2 regions of the Arthrobacter oryzae genome follow, and region 1 is predicted to be linked to the other one. Evidence: riboswitches for the same ligand, from Rfam matches in the RefSeq annotation. Region 1 holds a riboswitch; the other holds the start of a gene.
What was found. Region 1 has a riboswitch for glycine ahead of gcvP (aminomethyl-transferring glycine dehydrogenase). Riboswitches for the same ligand answer to the same signal wherever they lie in the genome.

Region 1 (7,142 bases):
TGCCATGTCGATCCGGTGGTCCTCTTCGCGGACCTGGTACGGAATGACGTTGTACAGGCGGCCGGAGAAGTTGATGCGCATGCCGTGGGTCAGGTGTCCCCCATGGGCAAGGTTCAGGCCCATGATGGTGTCGCCCGGCTTGATCAGCGCATGCATCACCGAGGCATTGGCCTGGGCCCCGGAGTGCGGCTGCACGTTCGCGAACCCGGCGCCGAACAGGGCCTTCACCCGGTCAATGGCCAGCTGCTCGATCACATCGACGTGTTCACAGCCGCCGTAGTAGCGCTTGCCCGGGTAGCCTTCGGCGTACTTGTTGGTCACCACGGAGCCCTGGGCCTGCATCACAGCTTTGGCGGTGTGGTTCTCCGAGGCGATCATTTCCAGGCCGCTGCGCTGGCGGGCCAGTTCGTCGTCGATCTTCGCTGCGATCTCGGGGTCCAGCGCGGACAGGTCCGAGTCCAGGGACGCCGAGACTACCTGCTCGAACGCGACGGTGCCTGCAGCGCCCGCCGAGCTCACAGTTCGCCGCCGTTCTTGGAAGCGTATTCCTCGGCGGAGAGCAGCGGGCCGTCCGATTCGGCGGCGACCTTAAAGAGCCAGCCGGCGCCGTACGGGTCGCTGTTGATCAGCGCGGGGTCGTCGACGACGGCGGAGTTGGTTTCGGTGACCTCGCCGGCGACCGGGGAGTACAGGTCCGAAACGGACTTGGTGGACTCGACCTCGCCGCAGGTCTCCCCAGCGGTCACCGTGGCGCCGACCTCGGGCAGGTCAACGTACACAATGTCGCCGAGCGCGTCCGTGGCCACGGCGGAAATCCCGATGGACACGAGGTTGCCGGCTTCCCGGGCCACCCACTCGTGCTCGTCGGAGTACTGGAGTTCAGGGGCTACTTTTGCCATGTGTTTTTTCCTTTAGTTTGGTTTGCGAAAAGTGAGAGAGCGTTGGCCCAAACACTGCAGGAAGTGAGAGAGCGTTGGGGCTGGGATCCGGCAGAGTGCGTCAGAGCGACGTGGGCCCACGCCGGCAGGGTTCCCTTGCCGAGCTTGCGAGGCTAGGGAGCCGGTGGGGAGCAGCATGCAGAGGATCTCAGCCCCAACGCAACCCCAAAGCTACTTTTGGCGCTTGTAGAAAGGCAGTGCGACCACTTCGAAGGGCTCGGCCTTGCCGCGCAGGTCGATGTCCAGGGCAGTGCCTACCTCGGAGTGTTCGACGTCGACGTAGGCCAATGCCACCGGGTAGCCCAGGGTGGGGCTCGGCTGGCCGGACGTCACTTCGCCAACAACGTTGCCGTCCTTGAGGACCGGGTAGTGGCCGCGGCCGGCACGCCGGCCCAGGCCTTTCAAGCCCACCAGCTTGCGGCCGCTCGTGGAACCGGCGCCGCCGGCCTTGAGTGCTTCGAGCGCCGCACGGCCCACGAAGTCGCTTACCTTGGCGAGTGAGACAACCGGGCCGAGGCCTGCTGCGTAGGGATTGCCTTCGCGGGAGAGCTCGTTGCCGTAGAGCGGCATGCCGGCTTCCAGGCGCAGCGAGTCGCGGCAGGCCAGGCCGGCCGGGACGAGCTCGCCTTCCTCGGCCACAGCCGAGATTGCCTGCCACAGGGCTGCGGCGTCGGCGTTGTCCACGAAGATCTCGAAACCGTCCTCACCGGTGTACCCGGTGCGGGCCAGCAGGAGGTCCTTGCTGCTGCCGGCCACCATGAAGGGAACCTCCACGGCGGCGTAGTACTTCAGGCCGGTCACCAGTTCGTGCTGTGCCGCGGGCACCAGGCGAAGCAGAATGGCTTCGGCCTTGGGACCCTGGACGGCGATCAGCGAGGTGTCAGCGGAAGCGTCGTCCACCACGACGTCGAAGTTTGCAGCCCGTTCCGCCAGTGCTTCGGCGACCACGACGGCGTTGCCGGCGTTCGGGACAACCAGGAACCTGTCCGTGCCGTCTTCAGCAACAGGGCGCCGGTACGTGATGAGGTCGTCGATGATGCCGCCGTCTTCCTGGCAGATCAGCGAGTACTTTGCCTTGCCCACGGACATGGCGGAGATCTTGCCCACCAGGGCATAGTCCAGGAACGCTGCGGCGTCCGGGCCGGTGACCCAGACTTCGCCCATGTGGGAGAGGTCAAACAGGCCTGCCGCGTTGCGGACGGCGTGGTGTTCGGCCAGCTCGGAGGAGTACTTCAGGGGCATCTGCCAGCCACCGAAATCGGTGAAGGACGCGCCGAGCTTCTTGTGCTCTTCGTAGAGCGCGGTGTAATTCTCAGTCATCGCGGGAAATCCTTAGTTTTCGAACTCGGAAATGGGCGGGCAGGAGCAGATCAGGTTGCGGTCCCCTGCTGCGCCGTCAATGCGGCCCACGGGCGGGAAGTACTTGTCCTGCTTCAGGTGGTGGACCGGGAAAGCGGCCTGCTCGCGCGGGTACTCGCGCTTCCAGTCGGAGGAGACGACGGCGGCCGCGGTGTGCGGTGCGTTGCGCAGCGGGGAGTTCTCCACGGTGAAGTCGCCGTTGGCAACCTGGTCGATTTCCTGGCGGATGGTGATCATCGCGTCGATGAAGCGGTCGATCTCCACGAGGTCCTCGGACTCGGTGGGCTCCACCATGAGCGTGCCGGCAACCGGGAACGCCAGCGTGGGTGCGTGGAAGCCGAAGTCGATGAGGCGCTTGGCCACGTCTTCCGCGGTGACGCCGGTCTTGGCGGTCAGTGCACGGAGGTCCAGGATGCACTCGTGCGCCACGAGTCCGCCTTCGCCGGTGTACAGGACCGGGAAGAACTCGTTCAGGCGGGATGCGATGTAGTTCGCCGCCAGCAGGGCAGACTTGGTGGCCTCGGTCAGGCCGGTGCCGCCCATCAGCTTCACGTAAGCCCAGGAGATCGGCAGAACGCCGGCGGAGCCGAAGCGCGAAGCGGAGATCGCCACGCCGTGACCGTCCTCGTGTGCGGCCTTGTTCGCGTCCCCCGGCATGAAGGGTGCCAGGTGGGCCTTGGCTGCCACCGGGCCGACGCCCGGGCCGCCTCCGCCGTGCGGGATGCAGAAGGTCTTGTGCAGGTTCAGGTGGGACACGTCGCCGCCGAACTTGCCCGGCTGCGCCAGGCCCACGAGGGCGTTGAGGTTCGCACCGTCGACGTAGACCTGCCCGCCGGCCGCGTGCACCGAGTCGCAGATTTCGCGGACGTCGGCGTCATACACGCCATGCGTGGACGGGTAGGTGATCATGATTGCGGACAGGACGTCCTTGTTGGCCTCGATCTTCGCCTGGAAGTCGGCGTGGTCGATCGTGCCGTCGGCAGCGGTGGCCACCACAACCACCTTCATGCCGGCCAGCACGGCCGACGCAGCGTTGGTGCCGTGCGCGGAGGCGGGGATCAGGCAGACGTTGCGCTGGTCATCGCCACGGGACAGGTGGTAGCCACGGATCGCCAGGAGGCCCGCGAGCTCGCCCTGGGAGCCGGCGTTGGGCTGGATGGAGACCTGGTCGTAGCCGGTGATCTCGGCGAGGTCCGCTTCCAGGCCTTCGATCAGTTCACGCCAGCCCTCGGTCTGGGAGTCCGGTGCGAAGGGGTGGATGGAGGCGAACTCCGGCCAGGAGATGGCTTCCATCTCGGCCGTGGCGTTCAGCTTCATGGTGCAGGAACCCAGCGGGATCATGGTGCGGTCCAGCGCGAGGTCACGGTCCGAGAGCTTGCGGATATAGCGCAGCAGCTGGGTTTCGGAGCGGTGCGTGTTGAAGACCGGGTGCTGCAGGTAGTCCGAGGAACGTTCGACGGCGGCGTCAAGGGCGAAGCCTGCGTCGGCGTCGGTGTCGGCAACCTCGGCGCCGAAGACGGCGGCGACGGCGGCGACGATTTCCGGCGTCGTGGTTTCGTCAGTGGAGATGCCCACCGTGTCGGCGTCGATGCCGCGCAGGTTGATGCCCTTGGCCTCCGCAGCCGCAACGATTTCAACGGCCTTGCCCGGAACGCGGACAGTGACGGTGTCGAAGAAGCTGCCGTGCAGGACTTCGAGGCCGGCACCCTGCAGGGACGCTGCCAGGGTGCGGGCGTGGTTGTGGACGGTCTCGGCGATGGCCTTCAGGCCGTCGGGGCCGTGGTAGACGGCGTACATGGAGGAGACGATGGCCAGCAGTGCCTGCGCGGTGCAGATGTTGGACGTGGCCTTTTCGCGGCGGATGTGCTGCTCGCGGGTCTGGAGTGCCAGGCGGTAGGCCGGAGTTCCCGCGTTGTCCTTGGACACACCCACCAGGCGGCCAGGCATGGAGCGCTCGAGGCCCTTCTGGACGGCCATGTAGGCGGCGTGCGGACCGCCGAAGAACAGCGGCACACCCAGGCGCTGGGTGGAGCCGACGGCGATGTCCGCACCCTGCTCGCCCGGAGGCGTGATGAGGGTCAGCGAGAGCAGGTCAGCCGCGACGGTGACCAGCGCGCCGCGTTCCTTGGCGGCGGCGATGACCGCGGAGTGGTCGAACACGCGGCCGGAAACGCCCGGCTGCTGCAGCACGATGCCGTTGATGATGCCGTCGGGAAGTCCCTGGGACAGGTCCGCAACCTCAACTTCGAAGCCGAGTGCCTCGGCGCGGCCCTTGACGATGGCGATGGTCTGGGGCAGCACATCGGCGTCGAGGACGGTTTTGCCGTCGTGGGCGGTCTTGTTCTTGTTGGCGCGGCGCATCATCAACACCGCTTCGGCCACAGCGGTGGCTTCGTCCAGCAGGGAGGCGTTGGCGATGGGCAGCCCCACGAGGTCCTGGACCATGGTCTGGAAGTTCAGGAGCGCCTCGAGACGGCCCTGGGAGATTTCCGGCTGGTACGGGGTGTAGGCGGTGTACCAGGCCGGGGATTCCAGGACGTTACGGCGGATCACCGGCGGGGTCACGGTGTCGTAGTAGCCCTGGCCGATCATCTGCACAGCCGTCTTGTTCTTGGCAGCCAGCTTGCGCAGCTCCCCGAGGACTTCAACCTCGCTGAGGGCGTCCTGAAGGCGGAGGGCAACGTCCTGGCGGATGTCGTTGGGGACTGCCGTATCAACCAGCGAATCGACACTGTCGTAACCGACAGACTTGAGCATGGTGTCGATATCGGCCTGGCGGCGGGCGCCAATATGCCGGTCGACAAAGGTGGTGGAGACTGAACTAACCGTCACGAAGGAACTCCATTACTAATGGCAGCGCCGGATGCGCCGCAGTGGTTCGGGTTCCTCCCCGCTCTGTATTGGACCTGAGAGTTTCCGCGGGGACCAGCTTACGCATGGCTCCGCTTGCACCGTCGGTGAGCAGGCACGTCCCAGCGGACAGCCTGCTGCTTTCCAGAGTTGCCTTGCCGCGGCGGTACATGGGCCTGAGAGATTCCTGGGGAGGGTTTGCTCCTACGGCGCCTGCTTGTACCTACTTGCAGAACTCTCCCGCCGCAGATCAAAGGCATATTTAGTTAGCGGTGACAACAGTCACAGCTGCAATTGTCCTACGCGGCGGTCCAGTCTGCAAACTCTGCCGTCCAGCCCGGCGCCGCATGACGGACGTCAGCCGCGGAGCCGCTCGACGGCGGCCAGGAGGCTGTCGACGTCGCCGCTCATTTCCGGCGGGGCGGCACCGGGGCCGCTGGCCAGCATGGCGTTGTAGTACAGGCCGTCACCCATATAGAGGACAGCCTTGGCCATGGCCGGCCCGACGTCGCCGGCCAAAAGCTCCAGCCAGCTCCGCTGGACTGCCGCGAACCGGTGCATCGTTTCCGCGTGGGCCACCTCGGCGAGCCGCGTGGCAGCAACAAACGCGCGGTCCAGCGGGGTTCCCGCCCAGAGCGAGGACCGTATGAAGTAGGCCGCAGCCCCTTCCGGAGCTTTTGCCATCACGTCCAGATCTCCCGCAACGAGCAGGTCCATCCGTTCCAGCAACGCCGAAATCAAAGCCTCCTTGTTCGGGAAGTGGTACAGCAGCCCGCCTTTGGAAACGCCGGCGCGCCGGGCAACGGCGTCCAGCGTGGCGGCACGTTCGCCCACTTCGATCAGGAGGGATTCAAAGGCGTCCAGCACAGCTTCGCGCGCAACGGGTTTTCTGGCCATGGCTCCTATCATGCCCGGTTGGTGGGCCGGTTTCTTAACTGTACCGTCCGGACGGTATAGTTATTGTCATGGGAAACACATCAGCACCTTCGACGCCGGTCACCCCGACTTTCACGCGGAGCTCCGCTGCAGCAGGCCGCCCTGTTCCCGGCAGCAGTCTCCACACACCGAAACGCGGACAGGATTGGCTTGCACTGGCGTTGCTGATGTTCCCGGTTTTGTTGGTCGCCGTAGACAACACCGCACTGACATTTGCCCTGCCCGCCATCGCCGGCAGCCTCGAGCCAACCGGCGTTCAGCTGCTGTGGATCGTTGACGCGTACCCCCTGGTCCTGGCTGGCCTCCTGGTTGCCATGGGAAGTTTCGGCGACAGGATCGGACGCCGGCGGCTCCTGTTGATCGGCAGCTTCGGGTTCGCCGCGGTGTCCGCCGCCACGGCATTTGCCCCGAGCGCGGAGTGGCTGATCACAGGGCGCGCCGCCCTCGGATTTTTCGGCGCGATGCTGATGCCTTCCACTTTGTCCCTGATCCGGAACATCTTTCCGGATCCCAACCGGCGCCGGCTTGCCATCGCCATCTGGGCGGCTGGCTTCTCCGGCGGCGCCGCGCTCGGGCCCATCTTCGGCGGGTGGCTCGTGGAGCATTTCTGGTGGGGCGCCATCCTGCTGGTGGCCGTGCCCATCATGCTGCCCATCCTGGCCCTTGGCCCGGTGCTCATTCCGGAGTCCAGGGATCCCCGGCCAGGAACAGTGGACGTTGCCAGCATCGCCCTCTCGCTGCTGACCATGGTTCCGCTCGTATACGGCATCAAGGCGCTGGCAACGGAGGGCTTCGGCGCTGTGCCGGCGGCAGTCACCGGCTTCGGACTGCTGATGGGCTATGCCTTCGTCCGGCGGCAGAAACGGCTTCACAGCCCCCTGCTGGACATGAGCCTGTTCGGCAACAGGATCTTCAGTACGGCGATTACGGCCAATGTCCTGGCACTGTTTTCCTTCAACGGCTTCATTCTCTTCCTGGCCCAACACCTCCAACTACTCGAGGGCCGGCGGCCCACGGAGGCCGGGATCTCCATGATCCCCGCCCTGGTTGCCACCGTGC
Region 2 (7,142 bases), 750 kb from region 1:
CGGCACGGTAGGAAGAGCGGACCAGCGGGCCGGACATGACGCCGAGGAAGCCGATTTCCTCGGCCTCGGTGGCGAGGTCCACGAATTCCTGCGGCTTGACCCAGCGGTCCACCGGCAGGTGCCGTTCGGAGGGGCGCAGGTACTGGGTGATGGTGATCAGGTCGCAGCCGGCCTGGTGCAGGTCGCGCAGGGCCTCGGAGATTTCCTCTCGGGTTTCGCCCATGCCCAGGATCAGGTTGGACTTGGTGACCATGCCCAGGTTCCGGCCCTGCGTGATCACATCCAGGGACCGCTCGTACCGGAACGCGGGGCGGATGCGCTTGAAGATCCGCGGGACCGTTTCGACGTTGTGCGCGAAGACCTCGGGCCTGGAGTCGCAGATCGCGGCGATGTGCTCGGGTTTGCCGGAGAAGTCCGGGATCAGCAGTTCGACGCCGGTGCCCGGGTTCAGTTCGTGGATCTTCCGGACGGTTTCGGCGTAGAGCCAGACACCTTCGTCGGCCAGGTCGTCGCGGGCCACGCCGGTCACGGTGGCGTAGCGCAGCTGCATGGCTTGGACCGAGCGGGCCACCTTGGTGGGTTCGAACATGTCCACCGGGGAGGGCTTGCCGGTATCGATCTGGCAGAAATCACAGCGCCGGGTGCACTCGGAACCGCCGATCAGGAACGTGGCTTCCTTGTCTTCCCAGCACTCGAAGATGTTCGGGCAGCCGGCCTCCTCACACACGGTGTGAAGGCCTTCCTTCTTCACCAGGTTCTTGAGCTGGACGAACTCCGGGCCCATCTGGACCTTGGCCTTGATCCACTCCGGCTTACGCTCCACCGGTGTGGCCGCGTTGCGCTGCTCGATACGCAGCATCTTCCGGCCTTCTGGTGCCAGTGTCATAGTTCTCTTTCCTTCAACATTCGGCTCAGCATTCGACGACGTTGACGGCGAGGCCGCCCATGGCCGTTTCCTTGTATTTGGAGGACATGTCCTTGCCGGTCTCACGCATGGTCACGATCACCTCGTCCAGGGACACCCGGTGCGTCCCGTCACCCCAGAGCGCCATCTTCGCGGCATTGATGGCCTTCGCGGCCGCGATCGCGTTCCGCTCGATGCAGGGGATCTGCACCAGACCGCCGATCGGATCACACGTCAGCCCCAGGTTGTGTTCCATCGCGATCTCCGCCGCGTTCTCCACCTGCTGCGGCGTCCCGCCCATCACCTCGGCCAGACCGGCAGCGGCCATCGAGGACGCCGAGCCCACCTCGCCCTGGCAACCCACCTCGGCACCCGAAATCGACGCCTGCTCCTTGTAGAGCACACCAATGGCGGCGGCGGCCAGCAGGAACTTCACCACCACGTCCTCGCGGTCCGCCTGCGTCGCCTTGTCCATGCCCGGCGCGAAATGCAGGGCGTAATACAGCACCGCCGGGATGATCCCGGCCGCCCCGTTCGTCGGCGCGGTGACCACCCGGCCACCCGAGGCGTTCTCCTCGTTCACCGCCAGGGCGATCAAGTTGACCCATTCCTGCCAGTACTTCGGATCCCGGTACTCCGGATCCTGGGGATCCTGGTCCCGGGTCTCCTTCATCAGCCGTTCGTGCCAGTCCGGGGCCCGACGGCGGACCTTCAACCCGCCCGGCAGCAGCCCCTCACGCTTCAGCGACACCGCGACGCACTCCTCCATCACGGAGTAGATGTGCAGCAGCCCCTCGCGGATCTCCTCCTCGGACCGGGACGCGCGTTCGTTGACGAACATGATCTCCCCGATGGACAGGCCCTTGGACTGGCACCGGCCCAGCAACTCCGCAGCGGTCCGGAACGGCAGCGGCAGCTCCTTCTTGGACTCCTCCAGCTCCTGCCGGGCCGCGTCCTCCTCGCCCTCACGAACAATAAACCCGCCGCCCACCGAGAAGAACGTCGCCTGGTGCAGGACCTCCCCGGCACCGTCAGTGACCGTGAACGTCATCCCGTTCGTGTGCCGCGGCAGGATCGTCAACGGCCGCAGCACCATGTCCTTCACCCCGTACGGCAACGCCACACCCTGCCCGTCACCGGCGCCGGCCAGCTGCAGTTCCCCGGTCTCCGCGATCGCCGCCAGCCGCTCCTCCACCTCCGCCGGCAGGATCTTCTCCGGATGGTAGCCCTCCAACCCCAGCAGGATGGCCGTCATCGTCCCGTGCCCGTGCCCGGTCGCAGCCAGCGAGCCGTACAGGTCCACCCGCAGCGACGCCACCCGGTCCAGGTCACCGGACGCCTTCAACTCCTCGGCGAACACCGCGGCAGCACGCATCGGACCCACCGTATGCGAACTCGACGGTCCGATTCCGATGGAAAAAAGATCAAAGACACCAACAGCCATAGCCGGGGTCCTTAGGTGCCCGGGCGCAGCGGGGCGGGGGTTTTGGGGAACAACTGAACGGTCACGAGGAACTCCATATTTCAGGTGGCACAGGGTGCCACGATGATTCGGGTTCCTCCCCGCTCTGTATCTGACCTGAGAGTTTCCGCGGACCCTGCTGTTACAGAGTGCCGCTTGCACCGTCGGTGAGCCCGGAGACCGGACTACTTTCCAGAGTTGCCTCGCCGCGGCGGTACGTGGGCCTGAGAGATTCCTGGGGAGGATTTGCTCCTACGGCGCCTGCTGAACGTACCGGCAGGACTCTCCCGCCGCAGATCAAAAGCGTGTGCCACCTGTCGGTGACACGGCTCACACATTATCCCGTCCGGCGGACAACATGCAACAGAGTCACTTCGTGTGGATCATTCCCGGCCACGAAAGGGCCGGGAACGGCGTCGGGGCGAGCCAGGCCCCGGCTAGAGGAACACTGCGGTGAACATCGCCGTTCCGCCGGCTCCGAAGGCGGCGAGGATAAGGCCCACCGAGAGGCTGCCCTTCGAGACGACAAAGACGGGGCGCGTCGATTCAGCGGGGTTCGCCGGGTTGTAGAGCACCGGGATCCGGGTGCCGATGATTTCCTGGTCCGCACCGTAGATGTCTGACTGGCCAAGCCACCGCCGGCCGTGGGAGTCCGGGAACTCGTAGGACGGGGCAAAGCGGTGCTGGCCATTGCTGGCGGGACCGTCTTTCCCGTGCAGGTTCCCGGTCACTGTGGCCTGAACCGGCACCCAGCCGCGTTGTGCGTACCGCCGCCGGAATGAGCCCGCCAGGGAGAACCCCGTGATGAGCACCCCCACCACCAGGAACATCGCGGGTACCCCCACGAACAGCGCTTCTATGGACTCCATGCTCAGCTCAGCGGGAGGATGCTGATGAACAAGAATGACCCCGCTGCAATCGCCGCGAAGCACGGGATGAGGCAGCCGATCACCGTACTGTCCTGGGACGACACCTGGAACGACTGGTTGGGATTGATGGGGTTATACATCACTTCCACCGAAGACCCCGGATCCGGCTGGCTGGCGTACGACACCTCGGATTCGCCGGCGAACAGCGTCCCGCGGGGATCCGCGAACTGGTAGGTGGGGTAGAAACGCCGGCTGCGGCTGCCGCCGCCTCCGCCGTTGGTCCAGCCGGCCACGCTCCCGGTGACGGTCGCCTGGACCCTCGGCCAGCTGGCAGTGAGTTGTTCGCGGCGCTTGGTCTTCCGCGAAAGATGGACAATCGAAAAAATCACGCCGGCAACAAACAGCGCCCAAATGATGTACAGCGCGATCTTCACGTGCCCCCCCAGGTTCCAGTCACCAAGAAGTATGCCATCGGCCGGCGGCTGCCCCGCATTCGGGGCGGCCGCCGGCCGGAACCTGGCGGTCCTAGGACGTGAGGTGCAGCGAGGAGGTAAGCGCCGCGTCGGCGTCGCGCAGCACCTTGGCCGCCACCTGGAGACCTTCGATCCGGCCCAGCGAAACGTCCTCGTGCTCGATGTTGACCAGCATGTTGGGGTCCACCTCGTACAGGGCGCGGAGGAACTCGGTCCAGTAGGCAGTGTCGTGCCCGCGGCCCAGCGCGACGAAGTCCCACGCGGAGTTCTTAGGCCATTCGTTGGCCCACTCGTCGCCGCCGAGGTTGGTGCGGCTTTCCTCGGGCGCGAGCCGGCGGAAGCTGTTGTCCAGCACGCCATAGAGCGCGGCGTTCCCCGTGTTGACGCGGACGTCCTTGGCAGCTGCCTGGAACACCAGCGGGCCGAGCTCCCGGACCACTGCGACCGGATCCATCTGCTGCCAGAACAGGTGCGAGGCATCCAGCTCAACGCCAACGTGCGTGGCGCCAGTAAGCTCGATGAGCTTGCGGACGTCAGCGGTGTTGAACACGATGTTCTGCGGGTGCAGCTCGAGGGCCACCTTCACGCCGTGGTCAGCGGCAAGGCGGTCGGTTTCCTTCCAGAAATCGGCGGCGATGCCCCACTGGTAGTCGAGCACGTCCAGGGCCGCCGAGTTCCAGGCGTTAACCACCCAGTTGACGGTGGTGGCTCCCGGCTCGCCGCCGGGCAGGCCGGACATGGTGACCACGCGGTCCTGTCCCAGCCGGTGCGCCAGCCGGATGGAGCGGCGGATGTCCTCGGCATGCTTCTCACCGATTTTCCGCTTCGGGTGCAGCGGGTTGCCGTTGCAGTTCAGGCCCGCGATGGAGACGCCGGTCCCCTCGAAGATCGCCAGGTAGTCGTCGCGGGCGGCGTCGCTTTCCAGGATCTGGTCCATGTTGGGGACGTGCACGGCCGGCAGGAAGCCGCCGGTGTTAATTTCGATCCCGGTGAGCCCGAGGTCAGCGATGACCTTCAGCGCTTCGGGGAGCGGGCGGTCGTGCAGGATGGCGTTGTAGACCCCGAGTTTCATAGCGTGATCTTCTTTCCGTTGTTGAGCGCGGACTCCGTGACGGCGCCAAGCAGCTCCATGTTGCGGACGCCCTCGTCGAACGTGGCGCAGCGGGGCAGCGACTCCGCTTCGCTGAGGCCGGCCACCTCCTCCAGGAATGCCCGGGCCTGGTAGCCGAACGCGTCGTTCTGGCCGAAGCCGACTTCGGGGGCGTCCATGGCCAGGCCACCGGCGATGTAGGGGTGGCCGGGGCCGAGGATGACCTGCCGGTATCCGTTCTCGTTGCCGGAACCGTCATTGAGGAACAGCTGGATTTCGGCCGGGCGGCGCTGGTCGAACTTGGCCGCACCGTTCTCGCAGAACACCTCGAAGTTGAGGCTGTTGGCGTGGCCTGCGGCCACGCGGGAGACCTCGAAGCTGCCGGCGCCGTTTTCAAACTCTGCAGAGAACGCCGCGTAGTCGTCGTTCTCCACGGCTTCGAACGTGTCGCTGACCGCAGCGTGGTCGTGCCCGATGACGGCGCCCAGCGGCAATGGCCGCTTGTCGATCGCGGTGCTGAGGCGCCCGCCGCTGACGGACTTGATGTCGCCGCAGAGGAACTCGGAGACGTAGGCCAGGTGGCTTCCAACGTCGGCAAGCGCGCCGGAGCCGGGCCCGCCCTTGTAGCGCCAGCTCATGGGAGCGGAGGGGCTGAAGCCGTAGTCGGTCCAATAGCGCCCGCTGAAGTGCAGCACCTTCCCGAGGACGCCGGTGCGGATGAGGTCGCGGATGTAGGCGATGCCCGGGGTGCGGCGGAAGGTGAAGCCGATGCGTGCGATCGAGCTCGCATTGCGGGCCGCCTCCGCCATGGCGCGGGCATCCTCGATGGAATCGCTCAGCGGCTTCTCGCACAGTACGTGCTTGCCGGCGGCGAGGAGGCCTTCCACCACTTCGCGGTGCAGCGAGTTGGCGATGACCACGCTAACGACGTCGATGTCATCGGCTTCGGCAATTGCCTGCCATGACGCGTCGTTGCGCTCGTAACCGAAGCGGCGGGCGGCCAAGGAGCCGAATTCGGCGTTGACGTCTCCGATCGAGACCAGGCGTACCGCGGGAAGAACGGGGCTATACAGCGTTGAGGCCGTCCGATAGGCGGCAGCGTGGGCCTTGCCGGCCATTCCTGCGCCAATGACGGCGACGCCGAGGCTTTCAGCCATTGCTTTCTCCTTTGAAATTCGGCCAGGCTGATCGCCTGCCCGGAAAATTGTAGCGCTACAAAAATATTCGCTGGAAAGAGCGTAGCTTTGTCCATATGTCCTGTCAATGGTCGTGGGGCTATCCTCGATAAGGAGACACGAAAGGCTCTCCCATGACCCTGAATACCCCCCGGACGCGCCGGCCCACGATCTACGACGTCGCCGAGAGCGCCGGCGTCTCGCCGTCGCTGGTGTCCCTGGTCCTGCAGAACCCTTCGAGGGTCAGCGATAAACGCCGGGAGGCCGTGCTGGCCGCCATATCGCAGCTCGGATACCGGCCCAGCCGTGCCGCCACAGCCCTCGCCAGCAGCCGGACGAAGAGCATCGGACTGGTGATCGACGACTTCCGGAACCCGTGGTTCGTCGATCTGCTGCGCGGCATGGAATCCGCGCTCTCGGTGCACGGCTACCAGGTCACGGTGGCTGACTCGCGGCCCGGACGGAACCGGGTCAAAGAGGCTACGGACGGCCTGCTCGCCCTGCACGTCGCCGGCCTCGTGATCGCTGCCGAGCCCAGCGAGCCCATGCTCGCCGGCACCTGGGTCCCCACCGTCGTCGCCGGTTGGCGGAACGGAGTTCCCGCGGGTGCAGATCTCATCACCAACGACGACGACGGCGGCGGCCGCCTCGCAGCCGGCCATCTGCTCAGCCTGGGCCACACCCGCATCGGACACCTGTCGGGCACCGGCGGCGCCGCGGCCCACCGGCGCGAGGGCTTCCGCGGACGCATCGTCGAGGCCGGGCTGGAGGTCCGGATCGCAGGGGAATCCGGTGGAACGTCGGAGGAGGATGGATACGCATCGGCCTGCTGGGTCCTGGACCGCCACCCCGATACCACTGCCATCTTCGCGGCCAATGACACCATGGCACTGGGCGCGTTCGCCGCGGCAAAGACGAGGGGCCGGTCCGTGCCGGAGGACCTGTCCGTGATCGGCTACGACAACTCGCCGCTGGCCAAGTCCCGCTATCTGGACATCACAACGGTCGACAACCGGAGCGACGTCGTCGGAGCAGACTCCGCGCAGACACTGCTGGCAAGGATCCAGGACCCGGACATCGAACCCAGCCGCAAGCTGATCGACCCCGTCCTCGTGGTCCGCGGCACAACGGCACGCTTCTCCGCCTGACAGCAGTACCCGGTCAGCAAC

Region 2: another riboswitch for glycine. It lies ahead of Q8Z05_RS08345 (L-serine ammonia-lyase); the one in region 1 lies ahead of gcvP (aminomethyl-transferring glycine dehydrogenase).

What each region holds. Positions count from the first base shown of each region.
Region 1 covers NZ_CP132204.1:2,554,728-2,561,869, reverse strand. The annotation lists gene glyA (serine hydroxymethyltransferase) at 1-519, opposite strand, end outside; gene gcvH (glycine cleavage system protein GcvH) at 516-899, opposite strand; gene gcvT (glycine cleavage system aminomethyltransferase GcvT) at 1,110-2,258, opposite strand; gene gcvP (aminomethyl-transferring glycine dehydrogenase) at 2,271-5,129, opposite strand; glycine riboswitch at 5,183-5,300, opposite strand; glycine riboswitch at 5,302-5,400, opposite strand; gene Q8Z05_RS11785 (TetR/AcrR family transcriptional regulator) at 5,505-6,044, opposite strand; gene Q8Z05_RS11780 (MFS transporter) at 6,113-7,142, shown strand, end outside.
Region 2 covers NZ_CP132204.1:1,802,434-1,809,575, reverse strand. The annotation lists gene lipA (lipoyl synthase) at 1-886, opposite strand, end outside; gene Q8Z05_RS08345 (L-serine ammonia-lyase) at 912-2,348, opposite strand; glycine riboswitch at 2,569-2,666, opposite strand; gene Q8Z05_RS08340 (DUF3592 domain-containing protein) at 2,804-3,235, opposite strand; gene Q8Z05_RS08335 (DUF3592 domain-containing protein) at 3,238-3,669, opposite strand; gene Q8Z05_RS08330 (sugar phosphate isomerase/epimerase family protein) at 3,761-4,780, opposite strand; gene Q8Z05_RS08325 (Gfo/Idh/MocA family protein) at 4,777-5,955, opposite strand; gene Q8Z05_RS08320 (LacI family DNA-binding transcriptional regulator) at 6,108-7,121, shown strand.